DNA from 4 places in the Metabacillus sediminilitoris genome. Region 2 is predicted to be linked to each of the others. Evidence: riboswitches for the same ligand, from Rfam matches in the RefSeq annotation. Region 2 holds a riboswitch; each other region holds the start of a gene.
The links. A riboswitch is a leader RNA that binds a small molecule or an ion and turns the genes downstream of it on or off. The one in region 2 is predicted to bind S-adenosylmethionine.
Positions count from the first base shown of each region.

Region 1 (4,950 bases), 2.8 Mb from region 2:
ATTGCGGGATTTACTGGCTCTTCATAAGGTGAATCAATTCCTGTAAAATGTTTAATTTCATTATTTCTTGCTTTTTTATACAATCCTTTTGGATCCCGAACCTCACATTCATCTAATGAACATTTCACATACACTTCAAAAAATTCATTCTCTGAAAGGATGTCTTTCACTTGTTGTCTATCTTCGCGAAATGGAGAAATAAACGCTGTTATCACGATTTGACCGCTATCAACAAATAATTTTGACACTTCACCGATTCGGCGAATGTTTTCTTTACGATCCTCATCAGTAAAACCTAAATCTTTATTTAAACCGTGTCTTATGTTATCCCCATCAAGGACATATGTTTGAATATTAGCTTCAAATAAATATCTCGCTAATGCGTTTGCGAGAGTTGATTTCCCTGATCCTGAAAGACCTGTAAACCATAATACATAACTTTGATAGTTATTTTTTTTTCGTCTTTCTTCCTTTGTAACTGATGCTTCATGCCAAACAATATTTTTAGCCACGTAAATGACCCCCTTATGAGTTTACAGTTTTTCCCATGCCTTTAATCAAGATTTCAACAACTTCTTTACGGCTGAATGTACTTGGAGGTACTTCTCCATTTCGTAGCATTGCTCTTACCTTTGTACCTGATAAAATAACATGATCTTCTTTACCATGTGGGCAAGTTTTTGAAGAAGCCATTGCTTCACATTTTGTGCAATAAAAACTATGCTCAAAAAATAACGGTGTAATTCCTAATTCATCTGCTGTAAAGTTAGAGAATATTTTTTGTGCATCATAAGTTCCATAGTAATCACCCACACCTGCATGGTCTCTTCCAACAATAAAATGTGTACATCCATAATTTTTACGCACCATTGCATGGAAAATGGCTTCACGTGGACCAGCATAACGCATTGCAGCTGGGAAAACACCTAAATGAACGCGATCCTTTGGATAATAATTTTCTAATAATATTTCATAGCTTTCCATACGAATATGTGCCGGAATGTCATCTGACTTAGTTTCACCAACTAATGGATTTAAGAATAGACCATCAACCGTTTCTAAAGCTGTTTTTTGGATATATTCGTGTGCGCGATGAACTGGGTTTCTTGTTTGGAATCCTACAATTGTTTTCCAGTTTAAGTCAGCGAATTTTTTTCTAGTTTCACTTGGGTCTAAATAATAATTTGCAAATTTCTTTTCAGGACGTTTTACAAGTGAAATTTCACCACCAACATACACATTTCCACGTTCAAACATTTTTTTCACACCTGGATGAGCAAGATCATCCGTACGGAATACGTTGATTGCTTCTTTTTGTTTATCAGGTGTAAAAATATCTGAAATTGTGATTGTACCGTATGTAACATTCTCAGCTACAAGACGGACCTCTTCACCAATTGTTAAAGATGCAGCTTTTTCTTCTGAAACAGGTAAAGTTATCGGGATACTCCAAACAGAGCCATTTGATAATTTCATCGTTTCAACAACAGAATCATAATCTTTTTGTGATAAAAAACCTTTAATTGGACTATAAGCACCAATTGCGATTAGTTCTAAGTCACTAAGAGCAATTGCATCTAGCTCAATTTCTTTTTCAACGTGTGAAACATTTGCACCTAAAAATAATTTTTGAATTAATTTTCCTCCGTGTGGAAGTAAACTCATTTTTAATAGCCTCCAATTCTGATAAAAACGATATTTAATAGGAATTATATTTAAATTCCCCCACCCTCTTCGTGAACAGTACGTCTTTCTTGTCTACTAGCCTTCATTAAACTTATTGTACCAAGTGTTGCAATCAACAGGCTTCCTAATACAAAGATCGTATATAAATCACTTGTAATAAATAACTTAACTAAGAAATAAGACATGGTTAACGATATAAGTGGAGAAATCAACCAAACCATTAACATATTTTTGACGATCTTTTGTTGAAATACATTTGCACCAGATTTCGCGATTCCTATCCCTAGTATAGAAGATGTTGTGATTTGAGTAAGTGGTACTGGAATTCCAAAAATTGATGCAATCGTAACAAGAGTTGCTCCAGTACCTGAAATTAGTATCCCCTCAATTTTTGAAAAGTTGGTGATCTTCTTACCATTTGTTTCAAGTACTCGACGACCTAAGAAAAGTGCACCAATTGCAACAAAGATACCGCCAATAATCGTTCCTTTCGTTACCGATAGCAGTCCAGCACTTACTAATGGTCCAACGGAATTTGCAACATTGTTCATTCCTGCGGAAAATGCTTCAAAGCAACCAGCAAACACTAGAAGATAAGTAACGATCTTCCCTTCTAAAGAATATTTTTCTGCTAATTTAAAGGCATGAAACAATTTTATAAAAATAATTGCAATCACAAATGCAACGATTGGTACGATGATCCAAAACATGACAATCCATAATAAACTATCGATGTATAATGCTTTATAAGCAATACCAACTCCAACTACAGATCCAACAGTTACTTCACTTGTAGAAAGAGGAATACCTAATAAATTAGCTAAAAAAAGTGAAATCGTTGCTGAAAAAAGTATAATAACAACAATTTTGATTGTAATAAATGATGATGGGATGATTCCAGAACTTATCGTTTTGACAACTTCCCCCCCACCAATTACGGCTCCTAAAAAAACGAAAATTGCACATAAGATAAGAGCATTTCTAGGGCGTAAAATCGCCCCTGATCCGTATGCTACTCCCATCGAAGCAGCTGCACCACTTGCACCAATATTCATCGCGAAAAAAAAGCTGATGATGATTGCAATTATCTCTAACATCATTTATTTCCTCCTATTGATGGAGGCCGCATTCTGTTTTCATTTGCCCCGACCATCTGCCAGATCTTAAATCATTTTCATTAAATATTGGTTTTGTACAATGAAAGCAACCAATGCTAGGATATCCTCTATCATGTAAAGGATTGTAGATTAAGTCATTTTTATGAACATATCTCCATACATCTTTCCACGTCCAATGAATTAACGGGCAAACCTTTACTGAATGAAAGCGTTCATCCTTGTTGATATAGTTTACATGTTTTCTTGTTTCTGATTGTTCCCGTCTAAGACCGGAAATCCATGCCGTAGCACCTTGCAATGTTTCGTTTAAAGGAATAATTTTTCTTATATTACAGCATTTATTTGGATCGGTTTCCCAAAGCTTATCACCATAGCTTTCAGCTTGTTCTTCTAATGTAAGTTTTGGTTTTTTTAATTCAATATTTAATGACGGGTATTTTTCTTTCACTTTATCGATTAATTCATATGTTTCCTTAAAGTGAACATCAGTATCTAAAAACACAATTTTCGCATCAGGTTTTACTTTTGAAATTAAATCGATTAATACAATTCCTTCAATTCCAAAGCTACAAGCATAAACAACATCTTCACCGTAGTGATCATATGCCCAATTCAATACATTTAGGGCACCCTTATACTTATCATCTACTATAAAATCTTCACTCGGTTCTGTCCAACTCTCATAAGTTAGCAAAATATTCACCTCTTCTTTTTATTACTTATTTTTAAAAACCAGTTATTCATACGTTAATAGTCGGATTTATAATGTTAACCTACCAATCATGAATGATATACTGTATTTTCTTGTTAACAAATGGAGTTATATGCCAAATGTTTCGATCCAAGTTTTTCCTCAAACAAACTAACGATTGATTATATTATTAATCGATAAAAAGCCTTCAACTTGAAGACTATTAGGGACGATCTACCCTTATCTTCCAAATTGGAATTGCTTTGGCTGGAATTAGCACCTTGCTAAATAGCAGGTTGCTGGGCTTCAATGGGCCAGTTCCCTTCACCACTCTTGATAAGAAATATGCTGTTGATTCAAAATTTTAACACAATTCCCTCAAAAGTCAACCCGACTTTACTTATCGGATTAATATTTTTTTCATTTATTTTATATATTTTTCACATTTAGATTATTTTTTAAAATACACTTATACTTATTAGGTATTTTTCTTATATATATATACATCAACCCATTCAAATGTACATAAATAATAGTTCCGTTAAAATATTTTTCATCAAAACAGCAATTCTATGTGTAATTCGCTATCCTATTCTTTCTATTCTTCATTTTATAAATTTCACACTCATAATATAAGTTATTATGTAGCTTCTATTCCGAAGTCTTAAAAACCCTTAAAAAGATACCATCAAAGTCACACAGCATGTTAAGGAGATCTGTTTCGATATTTTCAATACATTTGTTTACTTCTTCCTTGGACATGGCTATAGGGTTAAACCGGCCCTTTATATGATGGAGGATGGCTCGGCTCCTACGGGAACAGTTTTGATACTTTCGTCAACTATCGTGTAGTTTATGATTCCTAATTTCCTAATAAAAAGGGTTTTATGGCAGAAAAAACAGAAAAGCCATATCCTATTTACTTGCTAGAATACAGCTTTTGATTTCAATATACCTATGTATAGTTTGTATCTACTTTATTTAGCTCAAGGCACCTTGTTCTGCATGGTGTTTTGAAATTCATGAATCCAAAACAAAAAACCTTTTATTCAAGTGTTTTAATTACCAGAGGCAGTCCAAGGTATCCAAAGCCTTACTTAATTTTCTAACCAACCCTCTGATGCAGGATTTTCTCTCCACATTTTTAGTTTGGTAAGATCTTGTTCATTTACATAGCCTTCTTGTACAGCTACATCAAGAAGAGTATTATAATCACATAATGATTTTGCTTCCACATTAGCCTTGGCTAATTTTTCCTCACCGGCAGATAAGCCATACGTGAAGATTGAAACGATACCTAACACTTCACAGCCCGCTTCACGTAGTGCTTCAACAGCAGTAATTGCACTACCGCCAGTTGAAATTAAATCTTCAATTACTACAACCTTTTGATTTTCCAGCACTTGACCTTCAATCTGATTTCCTTTTCCGTGTCCTTTAGCCTTGCTTCGAACA
Region 1 covers NZ_CP046266.1:3,706,930-3,711,879, forward strand. Annotated here, with positions in the region: gene cysC (adenylyl-sulfate kinase) at 1-512, opposite strand, end outside; gene sat (sulfate adenylyltransferase) at 526-1,665, opposite strand; gene GMB29_RS17730 (sulfate permease) at 1,716-2,783, opposite strand; gene GMB29_RS17735 (phosphoadenylyl-sulfate reductase) at 2,797-3,498, opposite strand; SAM riboswitch class I at 3,733-3,838, opposite strand; gene pyrE (orotate phosphoribosyltransferase) at 4,593-4,950, opposite strand, start outside.
Region 1: another riboswitch for S-adenosylmethionine. It lies ahead of GMB29_RS17735 (phosphoadenylyl-sulfate reductase); the one in region 2 lies ahead of GMB29_RS04725 (bifunctional homocysteine S-methyltransferase/methylenetetrahydrofolate reductase).

Region 2 (4,950 bases):
CAAGCTGTTCTGCAAGTTGGTACAATGCCACATCAACATTCTTTAACATTGATGTAATAACTGCTTTTTCTGCATAATAATATTGATCGCTATCAACACCGATTGCAAAGACTTGATTCTTTTGCGCTTCTTTCAGCATACCGACACCTGTAAATCCAGCTGCTGCATATAAAACATCCACGTCATGACGAATCATATCCCTGGCAATTTTAGCTCCTAATTGATCATTTCCAAAATTACCAGCATAGGTAATCTCTATTGAAATATCTGGTTTGACTGCTTTTGCACCTTCAACAAAGCCCTCTTCAAACTTTTTAATTAGCGGAACTTCGTCTCCGCCAATAAATCCAAGCTTATTCGTTTTCGTTGATATTGCGGCAACCACACCTGCTAAATAGCTGCCTTGATCTTCTTTAAATGTAATAGACGTTATGTTATTAAGTTCTGAAACAGCGTCTATGAGAATAAATTGCTGTTTCGGAAATCGTTTTGCCACCTTTTCAAGGTCAGCCTGAACCATAAAACCTAGACCAACAACAATGTCATTGCCATCTTTCACTAAGTCTACTAACCCTTTTTCATATGTACCTGGTTCTTGAAGCTCGCGATAATCAAATACAATGCCTAATTCATCTCTTGCTTTTACAAGTCCATGAAAAGCTGAATCACTAAACGATTGATCTCCTAACCCTACATCTGAGAGCATAATACCTATTTTCACTTTTTCATCTACTTTACTTGCCACTTCTTGTTGTGAGCATCCAGTAATGACAAGGATCAAACAAAAAAATAATATCGATATTATTTTTTTACAATACATTTTAAAACCTCACTTTATATTTCTTTATACTTTCAATGTATTTATCGGCATGATTCTTTTCTATTTCATCATTATGTCAAAATAATTTTTTCAAAAGACTATTTTCGCATACTTTGTTGCTTTTCAATTACATTTACACGAATAACCTGGATTGATTTCCGCCCGCGGGTACTCGCATTCCGCGGGCGGTCTCAGGAGCCTCCTCAGTGCTTTTGCACTTCCAGGGTCTCCTAAGGCACACTTCTCCCGCAGGAGTCTCGCATATTTACAACAATCAACAGCTGTTCGTATTTTTTACTTACCAACAATCTTTACGAAAAGAGCCTCAAAATCATTTTCCAAGGAGACAAAAACCACATAAATATAGTTGTATCATCTACGAATGCCAGGCGAGACCTTGAGAGTTAAATCAGAAATATGTTTCTTAATAAAAAAACGGCCCTCACTTCTTAAGCAGAAATGAAAACCGTTTTGATTTATTTACTTATGAGTCAGACTGTTCATTAAAATACGTCCAGCCCTCTTTTTGATAAACTCTACCTTGCTTCATTAAATGACCAAGTGCTCGTTTAAATGCTGCTTTACTCAATTGAAATCGTTCTTTAATATCTTCTGCATCACTTTTATCGGAAAAAGGCATGGCACCGCCTCTTTCTTGCATGTAAGCATATATTCTTTCTGCATCAACGCTTAATGCCTCATGCTTACGTGGTAGTAGGGATACATTGACAGTACCATCTTCCTTTACATCAATTACACGTCCTGTCACTGTCTCCCCTAATCGCGGTTCAACCGTTCGCTGTGATGAATGAATAAAACCCTTATACCCTTCCTCTGTCAAAATAAAAGATCCGGCAACGATCATTCGGTACACAGTTCCTGTCACTTCTTTATTAAATACTGCTCGATCAGCATCTTTAAAGTATGGTTCAACAATTTCCTCTGTGGCCAGCCTTACAAAGAATCGGCCATTTTTCGATACTTTCAAAGTACAAAAAAGCTTGTCACCTGCTTCAGGCCATACTTCTCTTAAATATGGAAGATGATCTTTCGCAACAAGTGCATCCTTGCTTAACCCAATGTTAACAAATGCCCCCATGTCATCTACTACATCTACTACTTCGACCCAAGCATATGTATCCTCTGTTATAAGCGGTTTTTTCATGGTCGCATATAACCTGTCCTCAGCATCTAATACGAAAAAGACTTCAAGCTTCTCCCCTACCTCTATTTCACCAACGACTTCATTATTATGTAAAAGTACACGTTCATTTCCATCCGTTAAAAAATAGCCATAATCGACTTTTTCATCTATTGTTAATGTTGCAAAAGTTCCTGGCATCATAAAATTGTCATCTATCCTTTCTTCTACCATTCTTTAGTATGTTTCGTTCAAATAAATAGTGTTTAACTATAACATAGTTACCCTCTATTAGCGAATCGCTTAACAATCACGTTGTAAATAGTTGTGATCATTGTTTTATTTTACTATAATCTAACCATATTATATACGTAATGGAGGATGATTATGGCGAAAGATAGTTCATTTGATATCGTTTCAAAAATTGAATTTCCAGAAGTAACAAATGCAATCAGTATTGCCCTGAAAGAAATTGCAACACGTTATGACTTTAAAGGAAGTAAAAGCAATATTTCATTAGAAAAAGAAGAGCTTGTTTTAGTGTCTGATGATGAATATAAGCTTGACCAATTAAAAGACGTCTTACTTTCAAAATTAATTAAACGTAATGTACCAATAAAAAATATTTCGTACAAAAAGATTGAAAATGCTTCAGGCGGTACTGTTCGCCAAAGAGCCGAATTAGTTTCGGGCATTGATAAGGATAATGCGAAAAAAATCAACACGATCATTAAAAATAAAGGATTAAAAGTGAAAACACAAATTCAGGATGATCAAATCCGTGTAACAGGAAAAAGCAGAGATGACCTTCAGGCAGTAATCGCTGCAATTAGGGAAGCAGATTTACCAATAGATGTTCAGTTCATTAACTATCGATAAAGCAAACACGGAGTGCCTTGTTCAGCATGGCCATATATAAGAATCCCTGGACTTCGCTAAACGTCAAAGAACCCAAAGACAGTTTCTACAACACTATTGCAGAAACTGTCTTTTTTAAGATTGCCCTTAAAAAAACGAAAAATGAATGTAAATTTAACCAAAATATCATTTACCTATTGATATTTTTCAAAATATTAGATAAATTAGGTGTAATACATTTTTAGAAATGCGCAAGCGATTTGTTAAAGAACAATTTTAAAATACGTTAATTTCATATCTTATCAAGAGAAGCTGAGGGACTGGCCCAATGACGCTTCAGCAACCGGTCAATTTCGAGTGTAGGTTTGGTGTATTGAGTGTTTTAAACACTGCATCTTCCTCCTCCAAAGGCCAAGGTGCTAATTCCAGTCAAGCATAGTCGATGCTTGAAAGATAAGGAGAAGCTTAGAATCATTCAGCCTTCTTCAAAAGAAGGCTTTTTTATTTGAATGAATAGGAACGGGAACTGCTAACATTTTATGAAGTCGACAAGATTGGTTCATGGCATAAATTCAAGGAAGGCTTGCTCGTTCCACCCTTTAATTACACACATATTTACTCGATCGGAGGCTTTTTTTATGAGCTTTTTAGAAGACCTTAAAAGTAAGATATTAATTGGAGACGGTGCGATGGGAACAATGCTATATTCCCACGGTGTTGATCGTTGCTTTGAAGAATTAAATCTATCTAAACCTGATGATGTAATACACGTGCATGAGGCATATATTCAAGCTGGTGCAAATCTCATCCAAACAAATACTTATGGGGCAAATGATATAAAACTCTCTCGTTATGGGCTAGAGGATGAAATTAGACAAATTAACAAACAAGCTGTTGAAATCGCTAAACGTGCAGCTGCAGGATCAACATATGTTTTCGGAACGATCGGCGGTGTTCGAGCATTTAAGAAAAGTGCTCACACTCTTGAAGAAATAAAACGAAACTTTAGAGAACAGCTATTTGTCTTATTAAATGAAGATGTTGATGGATTATTGCTAGAAACCTATTATGATTTTGACGAACTGAAAACTGTCTTGCAAATAGCTCGTAAAGAAACGAATAAACCAATCATCACAAATGTTTCCCTTCATGAGCCAGGTGTATTACAAGACGGCACAACAGTAAAACAAGCCTTTTTAACACTTGAAGAACTTGGAGCAAATGTTATTGGTTTAAACTGCCGTTTAGGACCGTATCATATGCTTCAAGCTCTAGAGGAGGTACCGCTCCTAGAACATGCTTATCTCTCTGTATTTCCGAATAGCAGTCTGCCAGCATTAAATGAAGGACGACTCGAGTATGAATCAGATGAAGGATATTTTAAGGAGAGTGCTTTAAAGTTTAGAGAGCAAGGTGCTAGACTTATCGGCGGCTGCTGTGGAACAACGCCTAAACATATAAAAGCAATGGCTGAAGCAGTCTCACATTTAGCCCCAATTACAGATAAAAAAGTGAAAATTCCGAAAGAAATTCACATTCAATCGACGTCAGCAGACAAAGACACTCTTGCTCCGCTACAAGAGATTGTTAAGGAAAAACGCTCTGTCATTGTTGAGCTTGATCCGCCAAAAAAGCTTGGAATGAGTATATTTCTCGAAGGTGCACAGGCTCTGCATGATGCTGGTATTGATGCACTCACACTTGCTGATAACTCCCTTGCTTCACCACGTATTAGCAATTTAGCAGCAGGATTGCTTGCAAGGGAAAAAACGAATGCACGAACCTTAATTCATATTACATGTCGTGACCGAAACTTAATTGGCTTACAATCTCATTTAATGGGCTTACACACATTAGGCCTTTCAGATGTATTAGCGATTACTGGTGATCCATCTAAGATTGGAGATTTCCCTGGTGCTACATCTGTTTATGATGTATCATCCTTTGATTTAATCAGTTTAATCAAACAGTTTAATGAGGGTGTTTCCTATTCGGGTAAACCATTAGGTGCAAAAACAAATTTCTCAGTTGCCGCTGCGTTTAATCCAAATGTTCGCCATTTAGACAAGGCTGTTGTACGACTTGAGAAAAAAATTGCCTGTGGTGCTGATTATTTTATTTCACAACCGCT
Region 2 covers NZ_CP046266.1:925,150-930,099, reverse strand. Annotated here, with positions in the region: gene GMB29_RS04740 (BMP family lipoprotein) at 1-820, opposite strand, end outside; gene GMB29_RS04735 (CvfB family protein) at 1,305-2,165, opposite strand; gene GMB29_RS04730 (YajQ family cyclic di-GMP-binding protein) at 2,349-2,840, shown strand; SAM riboswitch class I at 3,116-3,279, shown strand; gene GMB29_RS04725 (bifunctional homocysteine S-methyltransferase/methylenetetrahydrofolate reductase) at 3,458-4,950, shown strand, end outside.

Region 3 (4,950 bases), 1.0 Mb from region 2:
CAGTTAACAGCTCGTATGTGTATCGTCTTCTGGAGAAGGAAGGGGCAACGTTGCTTCAGCTTTCCCATACAGCATCAGGCGTTATTGAAGAGAACTGGGAACAAGAGCATTCTGAAGGATGGAAGCATCTACTCGGAACATTGCTTAAAAACTACGTAGAACAAGCGAAGTAATAAAAACAGATAACCTAAAGTGAGAGATTAAAATGAAAGAATTAACATGCAATTGCGGTTTTACTGTACAAAATGAAGATCCATCTGTTGTGGAAGCGAAAATGTGGCATCATACTATTAAAGATCACATCGACATGCTGAAGTCCATGACAGATTGCAATTCATTAGCTGGCTAAAGGAAACACATAAGAAAATTGCTTTCCAATCTTAATCTAGTTAGTAAATCAAGAAAGAAGCTGTCCTAATAGGACAGCTTCTGCTATTTTATGCGCAATAAAAAATCTGAGGATACCGAAAATTTCTAAAGGTTTTTAACGGTTTTCCATCCATTCAGGTTTACCGAATCCTTTAAATTCCTCATCGATAATTTTTTCAAACTCTTCTGACTCCACGATTGCTTTTATGTCTTTTGCAAATTGAGCATCTTTATTGTCTGTTTTTACAGCAACAACATTACGGTAATGATCAGCCATATTTTCAAGAGCGATTGCGTCAAGTAAATCCATGTTAGCAGCAATTGCGAAGTTACCAGGAACAGCTGCTAAATCAACACTGTCAACAGAACGAGGGAGCTGTCCAGCTTCGAGCGGCTTAAATTTCAAGTTTTTCTTGTTTTCAATGATATCTTTTTCAGATACTGTTGCAGGGTCTGCATTTTCATCAATTTTAATGAATCCTTCATCTTGCAATGTATTGAAAGCTCTTGCTCCATTTGTTGGATCATTCGGTAGTGAAACAGTTGCTCCATCTTTTACTTCATCAAGAGATTTATATGTGTTTGAGAAGATCCCCATTGGTGCTGTTGGAACAATAATTAAAGGTGTTAAATCCATCTTGTTTGATGTTGAGAAGTTTTCTAGATATGTCGAGTTTTGAAATAGATTTGCTTGAATATCGCCATTGTTCAACGATTTATTAGGCTGAATATAATCACTAAATTCGACTAACCCTACTTTATATCCTTTTTCTTCCAACCCAGGAATAATGGCTTTTGAAACCATATCACTGTAAGGACCAGCAGTAGCTCCGATTTTAATTTCTTTTGACTCTGTGCTCTCTTTGCTATCACTACTTTGTTTACTTTCGGTATTCCCGCATGCTGCAAGAGCTGTTAAGGCGAATAATAGAATAAATGAACTAACCCATTTCTTCATGTGAGTATTCCTTCTTTCTGATGTTTATTTTTTATTAACAGCTTTGGCGATTTTATCACCAATTAGCTGAATTAACTGAACTAATATAATTAAAATAACGACTGTTGCGATCATAATGGTATTATCATAGCGGTAATAACCAAAACGAATGGCCAAATCACCAATTCCGCCGCCGCCGACAACACCAGCCATTGCTGAAAATCCTACTAAACTAATAAGTGTTAATGTAATAGCAGAAATAATTCCAGATCTTGCTTCAAGTAAAAGAACATCTTTAATGATCATCCATGGTGTAGCACCTGCTGCGATTGCTGCTTCAACAACACCTTTATCAATTTCTCGTAATGCCGTTTCGACAATGCGGGCGAAAAATGGGATGGCTGCGACAGAAAGTGAGACACTTGCTGCTGTTGGTCCAATCGTTGTTTTGACGAGGAAATTAGTTAATGGTATTAATGCAACAAGTAAAATAATAAACGGAATTGATCGCACCATATTAACTAAGAAACCGATGATGGAATTGATCCAAGTATTTTGCAGGAATAGGCCCTTGTCTGTGACATATAAAAGGACACCAATCGGTAACCCAATAACAGTTGAGATGACTAAGGAAATTGCAATCATATAAATAGTTTGCAGAAATGCTAGATTTATATCTGGAATCAGTTCAATAAGATGATTCATATCAAATCCCATAACGTAACACCTCCACTAGGGCTGAACGATTTTCAATAAATTGTATGGCTTTGCTGATTTCTTCACTTGTTCCTTTTAATTCCATAAGAAAAATACCAAGCGGCGCCTCCTGTATATAGTCAATTGAACCGTGCAGGAAGTTGCCTTTTACGTTATATAGCTGGAGAGTATCGGAGATGATGCCTTCTCCAGCAATCTCTCCTTTGAATGTTACTTTAATAATTGTTCCTTCGCACTTTTTAAAAATCGCAGCAGGCAAATCATATGAAACAACACTTTCGATAAACTCCTTCGTGAGTTCTTCCTGTGGATTTGCGAAGATATCATATACTGGACCTTCTTCAATCACTCTACCATCTTGCATGATAGCCATGCGATTGCAAATTTCCTTTACAACATCCATTTCATGAGTTATCAAAACGATCGTAATGTTTAATTCTTTGTTAATTTTTTTTAATAGATTTAAAATTGATTTTGTTGTGGTCGGGTCTAAGGCTGAAGTGGCTTCATCACATAAAAGGACACTAGGATTATTGGCAAGTGCACGTGCAATGCCGACGCGCTGTTTTTGCCCTCCACTCAATTGTGAAGGAAATACATCACGTTTATCAGCAAGACCAACCATATCAAGTAAGGCTTCAACACGGTCATTCATGTCTTTGGAAGGTATTTTCGCTGCTTTTAAGGCAAATTCAATGTTCTCAAACACAGTTTTTTGGCTAATTAAATAAAAGTGTTGGAAAATCATGCCGATTTTTAACCGTGCTATCCGTAAATTTTTACTTTTTAATGAGGTGAGATCTGTGCCATTTACGGTGACATTTCCGGAAGTAGGCCGTTCCAAAAGATTGATACAGCGAAGCAGGGAGCTTTTTCCTGCACCGGAATAGCCGACGATTCCAAAAATATCGCCCTTTTGAATTGTCAGTGACACGTTATCCACACCAGTTACCTGACCATTTTTAGTTTTATATACTTTCGAAAGATTGCGAATTTTAATCATGTAATGACCTCCTTTTATGTTTTTCTACATCCAAATTTCACCTAAGGTTAGCAAATCTAGTCTATTTGGAAGGTATGCTTAAATAAAGCGAATTCTGTCCCCGTTCCTAGACACAAAAAAAATACTCCTTCATCTGAAAGGAGCATCGAAACAGAAACTGTATCTTGGCTTATCTTTCAGAATGAAACCATTCTGCAGGAATTGGCACCTTCCCAAATAGGGGGTTGCCGGACGTCATCGGGCCTAGTCCCTCAGTCTCTCTGGATAAGATTAAATTTGTAAATTAATAGTATCTAATATACTAATATAGTTAAGTTCTGTCAATCTATAAAATGATTTTATATCTATTGGACAATAACACCCAATTGGTTAATATCTAGAAAATAAAGGAAATGAAATGTTACCATCATGAACATGTCTCTAGTGTAGACTATTCTGATATAGGGTTTTTATAAAAATGTTTAATTTTGTGAAATAATAAGATTTGTACTAGTTTTTTTGAATTGATTAACAAAATGAGTAGGTAAGTTATGGTCTGTAATCATGTAATCAATCTTATCAAGGGAAGCAATGCCGATTGTAACATCTTTCCCAAATTTAGTACTATCTGCGGCTACGAAAATTTCTTTTGATAACTCGATCATTTTTTTTCTTGTAATGGCTTCCTCTAAATTATAATCAGAAATTCCCTTTTCAATCGTAATACCACTTGCGCAAATAAAGGCTTTTAATATATTCAATTCACTAAAATTAAATAAGTATTCGTAAGTAACGACAGACTTTTCGTTTTTTCTTACTTTCCCGCCAATGATGACTAGTTCCACATCACTATTTAGGAGTTCGTTTACAACAGGAATTGAATTTGTCACGACTGTTAAATTCTTTTTATTTTTAATATATTTGGCAATTTGATAGGTTGTTGACCCGCTATCAATATAAATACAATCGCCATCATTGATAAATTCACTGCATTTTTGTGCGATCATTTCTTTTTCCTTTAAGTGACTAATCATGCGTTCATCTATAGAGGATTCTCCGAATGTTGATTCTACTAGTTTAACCCCGCCATAGATTTTCTCGATTTTCCCTTGTTCTGTAAGAAGGTTTAAATCTCTGCGAAGCGTATCGACAGAAACCTCTAGTTCCTCTGTTAACTCTGTTATCTTAATGACTTTTTTAATCATTAGCAGCTCAAGGATCTTCTTTTGTCTTTCAAGTGGAAACATATAATCACCCATTCAAAGTTATCGTTTTTTGCCTTCATTAATTAATTTAAGTGTACTGATAACTCATAATATATTCAAGATTTTTAAAGTAGTTACAGGTAACATGTTGATAAATTTGAGTTAATATAGTCAAAATTTATGTATAAGTTATTGATAATATATGCAAAATTTACACTTCATTTACATAAATCTTTATTTTTATTTACATTTCCCTTTTATACTAAGGGTGTGTTCAAGGAGGTGAGCCGTTTGCTGAAATTACAGAATATAAGCAAACAATTCGATAGCAAAGTTGTTTTAAATGATATCAGTTTAGAAATTAACACGGGAGAAATCGTTTCACTCCTTGGTCAAAGTGGGAGTGGAAAAACAACCCTATTAAATATAATCTTGGGATTAACAACGATGAATACTGGAAAAATCATTTTTAATGATATCGATATGAGTCAAGTAGAAATGAAGAATAGAGGATTTAATATTGTTTTTCAGGATTATGCGCTTTTTCCAAATTTAAATGCCTACCAAAATATTGTTTATGGTTTAAAAAATAAGAAGGGTTTAGTTACAGAGGAAGAGCTTAATGAGTATATTGAATTTTTGGAGTTAAAACCTCATTTAACAAAGAAAATAGGAGAATTATCCGGCGGCCAGAAACAAAGGGTTGCACTTGCAAGAACATTGGTCATGAAACCGAAAAT
Region 3 covers NZ_CP046266.1:5,505,103-5,510,052, reverse strand. Annotated here, with positions in the region: gene GMB29_RS26415 (SRPBCC domain-containing protein) at 1-173, shown strand, start outside; gene GMB29_RS26410 (hypothetical protein) at 206-349, shown strand; gene GMB29_RS26405 (MetQ/NlpA family ABC transporter substrate-binding protein) at 485-1,327, opposite strand; gene GMB29_RS26400 (methionine ABC transporter permease) at 1,352-2,023, opposite strand; gene GMB29_RS26395 (methionine ABC transporter ATP-binding protein) at 2,013-3,026, opposite strand; SAM riboswitch class I at 3,193-3,297, opposite strand; gene GMB29_RS26390 (DeoR/GlpR family DNA-binding transcription regulator) at 3,488-4,252, opposite strand; gene GMB29_RS26385 (ABC transporter ATP-binding protein) at 4,502-4,950, shown strand, end outside.
Region 3: another riboswitch for S-adenosylmethionine. It lies ahead of GMB29_RS26395 (methionine ABC transporter ATP-binding protein); the one in region 2 lies ahead of GMB29_RS04725 (bifunctional homocysteine S-methyltransferase/methylenetetrahydrofolate reductase).

Region 4 (4,950 bases), 1.7 Mb from region 2:
TTACAGCCAGCGACGAGCGTGTGACAGTTGGATTCAATGAAAAGCAATTTGAACAAATATGGGGTAGTAATTGATCATTCTTGCATAGTTTTCTATAAACTGGTAAAACAATAATGACTATCTATTTTCAGCTTAAAGGAAAGGGAACACACCTAACTTATTTAATTTAATAAGTCATTTGTAAATAGACAAGTTTTATAAGAAAAACTTAGTTTGTTCCACCCGTTTTAGTTGGGCTTTAAGTTATGCTTAATTTTTCCTTCATTTTGGATGAAGGCGTTCATACGCCTTGTGCGTTTAGCTAATAACTATGTAAGGATAAAAAATGATATGGATGCTGGAGGTAATGAAAATGAACACACCAAAAGAACTTCGTTATTCTGAGGAACATGAGTGGGTAAAAGTTGAAGGAGAAAAGGTACGCATCGGTATTACAGATTTTGCACAATCTGAACTAGGTGATATCGTATTCGTTGAATTGCCAGAGGTTGGCGATGAAATTAAAGCGGACGAGCCATTCGGAAGTGTTGAATCTGTAAAAACGGTTTCTGAATTATATGCACCTATCAGTGGAAAAGTAGTTGAAATCAATGAAGATTTAGACGATAGCCCTGAATTTGTTAATGAATCACCATACGAAAAAGCTTGGATGATTGTCATTGAACCGGCAAATGTCGCTGACGTTGAAAACTTAATGACAGCAGAACAATATGTAGAAATGACAAATGAAGACTAATTAGCATGATGATTTGAATTGATGGACACCCTACTAATAAGGTAAAAAAGGGTGTCCATTTGTCTATAAATAAGGCTCTTTTCTTATAGATTGTTGTTTTAAAACGAAAACTATTTAATGTTGATTGGAGCGGAAATCAACCACATCGTACTACTTGGTAAATAGCAACAAGTTTACGAAAACAGCCTTTCGTAAAGAGTGTTGTTTTAGCAAGTAACAAATTCGAACAGCTGTTATTGTAGTGAAAGGTTCGAGACTCCTGCTGGAGAAGCGTGCCCCAGGAGACCCCGCAAGTGCAAAGCATAAGGAGGCTCGTGAGACAGCCCGCGGAAAGCGAGTACCTGCAACGGAAAATCAATCCAGGTTATTCATGTAACTATATTTGAAGTATCCGAAAACAGCCATAAATAAAGAAGTAATATTAACTTTATTAGCTGCTTTAATAAAATGTACCAAGAAGTGGTCGTTTCTTTTTATTATTTTTTCTAAAATACGTTAAATTTTAGAAAAAACATAAAATAAAAAGGAAACAACCTCGACAAATCGAATAATTTATAGAAAAGACTTTTACTATAAAAACAGGTGATGTTTATGTCGTTCGTTGAGGTTGAAAAAGTATTAATTGTTGAAGGCAAATCAGATAAACAAAAGGTACTAAATGTGTTGAATGAACAGATCGAGATTATCTGCACGAATGGGACGATAAGTGTAACAAGGCTTGACGAATTAATTGATGAATTATTTTCGAAGGATGTTTACATTTTAGTGGACTCAGACGATGCAGGTGATCGATTGCGTAAACAATTTAAAAGAGAATTTCCTGAGGCATCACATATTTATATTGATAGAGCTTATCGAGAAGTAGCAACAGCACCAGATCATCATGTTGCTTCTGTTTTATTAAGTGCAAATATTGATGTAGATGCGAAGTTTCTTTAGAAAGGTGTCCAATTTTCTTAGATATGATTGAATGGGAAGAGAAAAAAATTATTATAAAAAATGAAGGACTAATGGCTTTATATTTATACACTCCGATGTGTGGAACATGCCAGGTTGCAAGACGAATGTTAACAATCGTTGATGAATTATTTCCATCACTGGACATTCATTCAGTAAATTTAAATTACTTTCCAAAAGAAGCTCAAGAATTAGGTGTGGAAAGTGTACCTTGCTTACTTATTTTTGAAAATGGTCTTGAAAAAGAAAGGATTTACGCCTTTCAATCAGTAAGCTTTTTACACGAGCTTTTCACGCAGTATATACAATGAAATGACATATTTCTCAGGAAATAATAAAAGAAATACACATTAATGAATAAATAGGCAGAAACTGTCGACTTCTTTATAAAGGAATCCTTCGTCATGCAATGAAGTTATTACTATAACTTGATTGAGAACGGAGGATTTTCTATGTATGTAACAACATTTATATCCAATTTTAATAAAGCACGTTTTTTAACCCCACTCCTATTAAACCAAACATTAGTTGTGGAAATTCGCCCCTACCAAGAATCAAGTCATTTTATTGAATTTACATCAAATGGAGCGAAGAAGTTAGTGTCACCCCCAAAAAAAATTGATTTTACTTTAGAAGGTGATGAACAAGACATCAGTGAAGTGTTATTACATAATGTTAGCCTTAAGCAGTTAATTGCGTTTGGGAAAATCTCTATCAAAGGGACGTACCGCACTTTTTTAAGAGTTGAGGCAATCATTAAATTGTGTTGATCATTTTGGGTAATATTCGATCTTTTATGTCCTAACTAGATCGTTCTTCAATCAATTAAATTTATTGACAATATTGAAAATAGCATGTACAATCAGTCTCGTACTTATTTACTGACATAATATTTAAATTTTAATTATATAGTTTGTCTCTTATCAAGAGAGGTGGAGGGATGTGCCCTATGAAGCCCGGCAACCATCAACAAATGTTGAAATGGTGCCAATTCACGCAAAGCTGCAAGCTTTGGAAGATGGGAGAAAGGACTTTTTTCTTACGCCTTTCTGCTCACGTTGCGGAGAGGTTTTTTAATTTTCTACTATAAAATTTTTCCACAAGTCCTATCGGTGTAAAACTACCTGAGAAAGTATTTTGTATTTTCATCTTTTCGATCATAATTTGATGCGATATGATGATCATTAAAAAATCTTTTCTTTAAAATTTAAATGAAAATAATGAAAGATAAAAGAACTGAAAGTAGGTGACATCTTGATTACATTACAGAACGTTAAAAAAATTTATTCAACAAAAGCAGGTAATGTTACAGCTGTAAATAATATAAACCTTGAAATTAGCAAAGGTGAAATTTTTGGGATTATTGGCTATAGTGGCGCAGGAAAAAGTTCATTAATTCGTTTGTTAAATGGATTAGAAAAGCCAACAAGTGGTTCTATTCATGTTGCTGGTAGTCAAATAGATGCGATAGGCGGAGCGAAATTACGTAAAGCACGGTTAGAAATCAGTATGATTTTCCAACATTTTAATCTTTTATGGTCAAGAACGGTAAGAGAGAATATTTCATTTCCGCTAGAAATTGCTGGTGTTAAAAAAACTGAACGCTTGAAACGTGTTGATGAGTTAATCAAACTAGTTGGTCTAGAAGGTCGTGAGAATGCTTATCCTTCACAATTAAGTGGCGGTCAAAAGCAGCGTGTAGGGATAGCGAGAGCATTAGCTAATAATCCAAAGGTGTTACTATGTGATGAAGCAACATCTGCACTAGATCCGCAAACAACGGATTCTATTCTTGATTTACTTGTCGATATTAATAAAAGATTAGGGCTTACCATTGTGTTAATTACACATGAAATGCATGTTATTCGAAAAATTTGTCACCGTGTAGCCGTAATGGAAAACGGAGAAGTTGTTGAGCAAGGGGACGTATTAGACGTATTTAGAAATCCGAAACAACCAATAACAAAACGATTTGTGAAGCAGGTTACTGAGCCTGAGGAAACAAATGAGGTCGTAGCACACTTATTGGAACTTTATCCGAAAGGAAAAGTTATTCAATTATCATTTGTAGGCGAATCAACTGAAAAGCCTTTGATTACAAATTTAATAAGAGAATTTGCAATCGATATTAATATTTTGCAAGGAAAGATTTCTCAAACTCAAAACGGTTCTTATGGTAGTTTGTTTATTCATTTAGATGGTGAAGAGCAAGAACTGAATAGAGCGTTAGAATATATTTATAATCAGCATGTAGAGGTGGAGGTAATTGCAAATGCTTGAACAACTTCTACCTGAAGTGAAATGGGAAAAGGTATGGGAAGCCACATGGGAAACCATTTATATGACGAGTTTGTCTGTTGTGGCGACGTTTTTTTTAGGAATCATTTTGGGTTTACTGTTATTCTTAACTGCAAAGGGAAACATATGGGAGAACAAGTTCATCAATGGTCTTGTTGCAGTTATTGTTAATATATTCAGATCAATTCCTTTCATTATCTTAATCATTTTGTTATTGCCATTTACGAAAGTACTAGTTGGTACAATTCTTGGTGCTAATGCAGCATTACCAGCATTAATTATTGGTGCAGCACCTTTTTATGGTCGTATGGTTGAGATTGCTTTGAGAGAAATTGATAAAGGTGTTATTGAAGCGGCAAGATCAATGGGGGCAAAATCAGGTACAATTATTTGGAAAGTGTTACTACCTGAATCAATGCCAGCATTAGTTTCCGGGATTACGGTAACGGCGATCGCACTTATTGGATCAACAGCAATGGCCGGAGTAATTGGTGCGGGCGGATTAGGAAATCTAGCTTTCCTAGAAGGTTTTAACCGCGGGAATAACCAAGTAACATTAGTTGCAACAGTTATTATCCTAATTTTCGTGTTTATCATCCAAATTATTGGAGATATCATAACTAAGACGATTGACAAACGATAGGAGGAGAAGGAATGAAAAAATCTTTATTAGCTATTATACTTGCTATTTTCACAGTTGCTCTTGCGGCTTGTGGAGGTGCTGCCGATGAGGGAGCAGAAGGTGGTTCTGAAGGTGATACAAAAACATTAAAAGTTGGTGCTTCACCAGTACCACATGTTGAGATTTTAGAAGAAGCAAAGCCTTTGTTGGAAGAAAAAGGTATTGACTTAGAGATTGTTGAATTTACAGATTATGTTTTACCGAACAAAACGTTAGCTGAAGAAGAGTTAGATGCAAACTATTTTCAACATGAGCCATATTTAAATTCTCAAATCGC
Region 4 covers NZ_CP046266.1:4,788,911-4,793,860, reverse strand. Annotated here, with positions in the region: gene GMB29_RS23160 (arsenate reductase family protein) at 1-74, shown strand, start outside; gene gcvH (glycine cleavage system protein GcvH) at 353-736, shown strand; gene GMB29_RS23150 (toprim domain-containing protein) at 1,328-1,675, shown strand; gene GMB29_RS23145 (thioredoxin family protein) at 1,699-2,004, shown strand; gene GMB29_RS23140 (SCP2 sterol-binding domain-containing protein) at 2,146-2,463, shown strand; SAM riboswitch class I at 2,611-2,718, shown strand; gene GMB29_RS23135 (methionine ABC transporter ATP-binding protein) at 2,948-3,973, shown strand; gene GMB29_RS23130 (methionine ABC transporter permease) at 3,966-4,634, shown strand; gene GMB29_RS23125 (MetQ/NlpA family ABC transporter substrate-binding protein) at 4,646-4,950, shown strand, end outside.
Region 4: another riboswitch for S-adenosylmethionine. It lies ahead of GMB29_RS23135 (methionine ABC transporter ATP-binding protein); the one in region 2 lies ahead of GMB29_RS04725 (bifunctional homocysteine S-methyltransferase/methylenetetrahydrofolate reductase).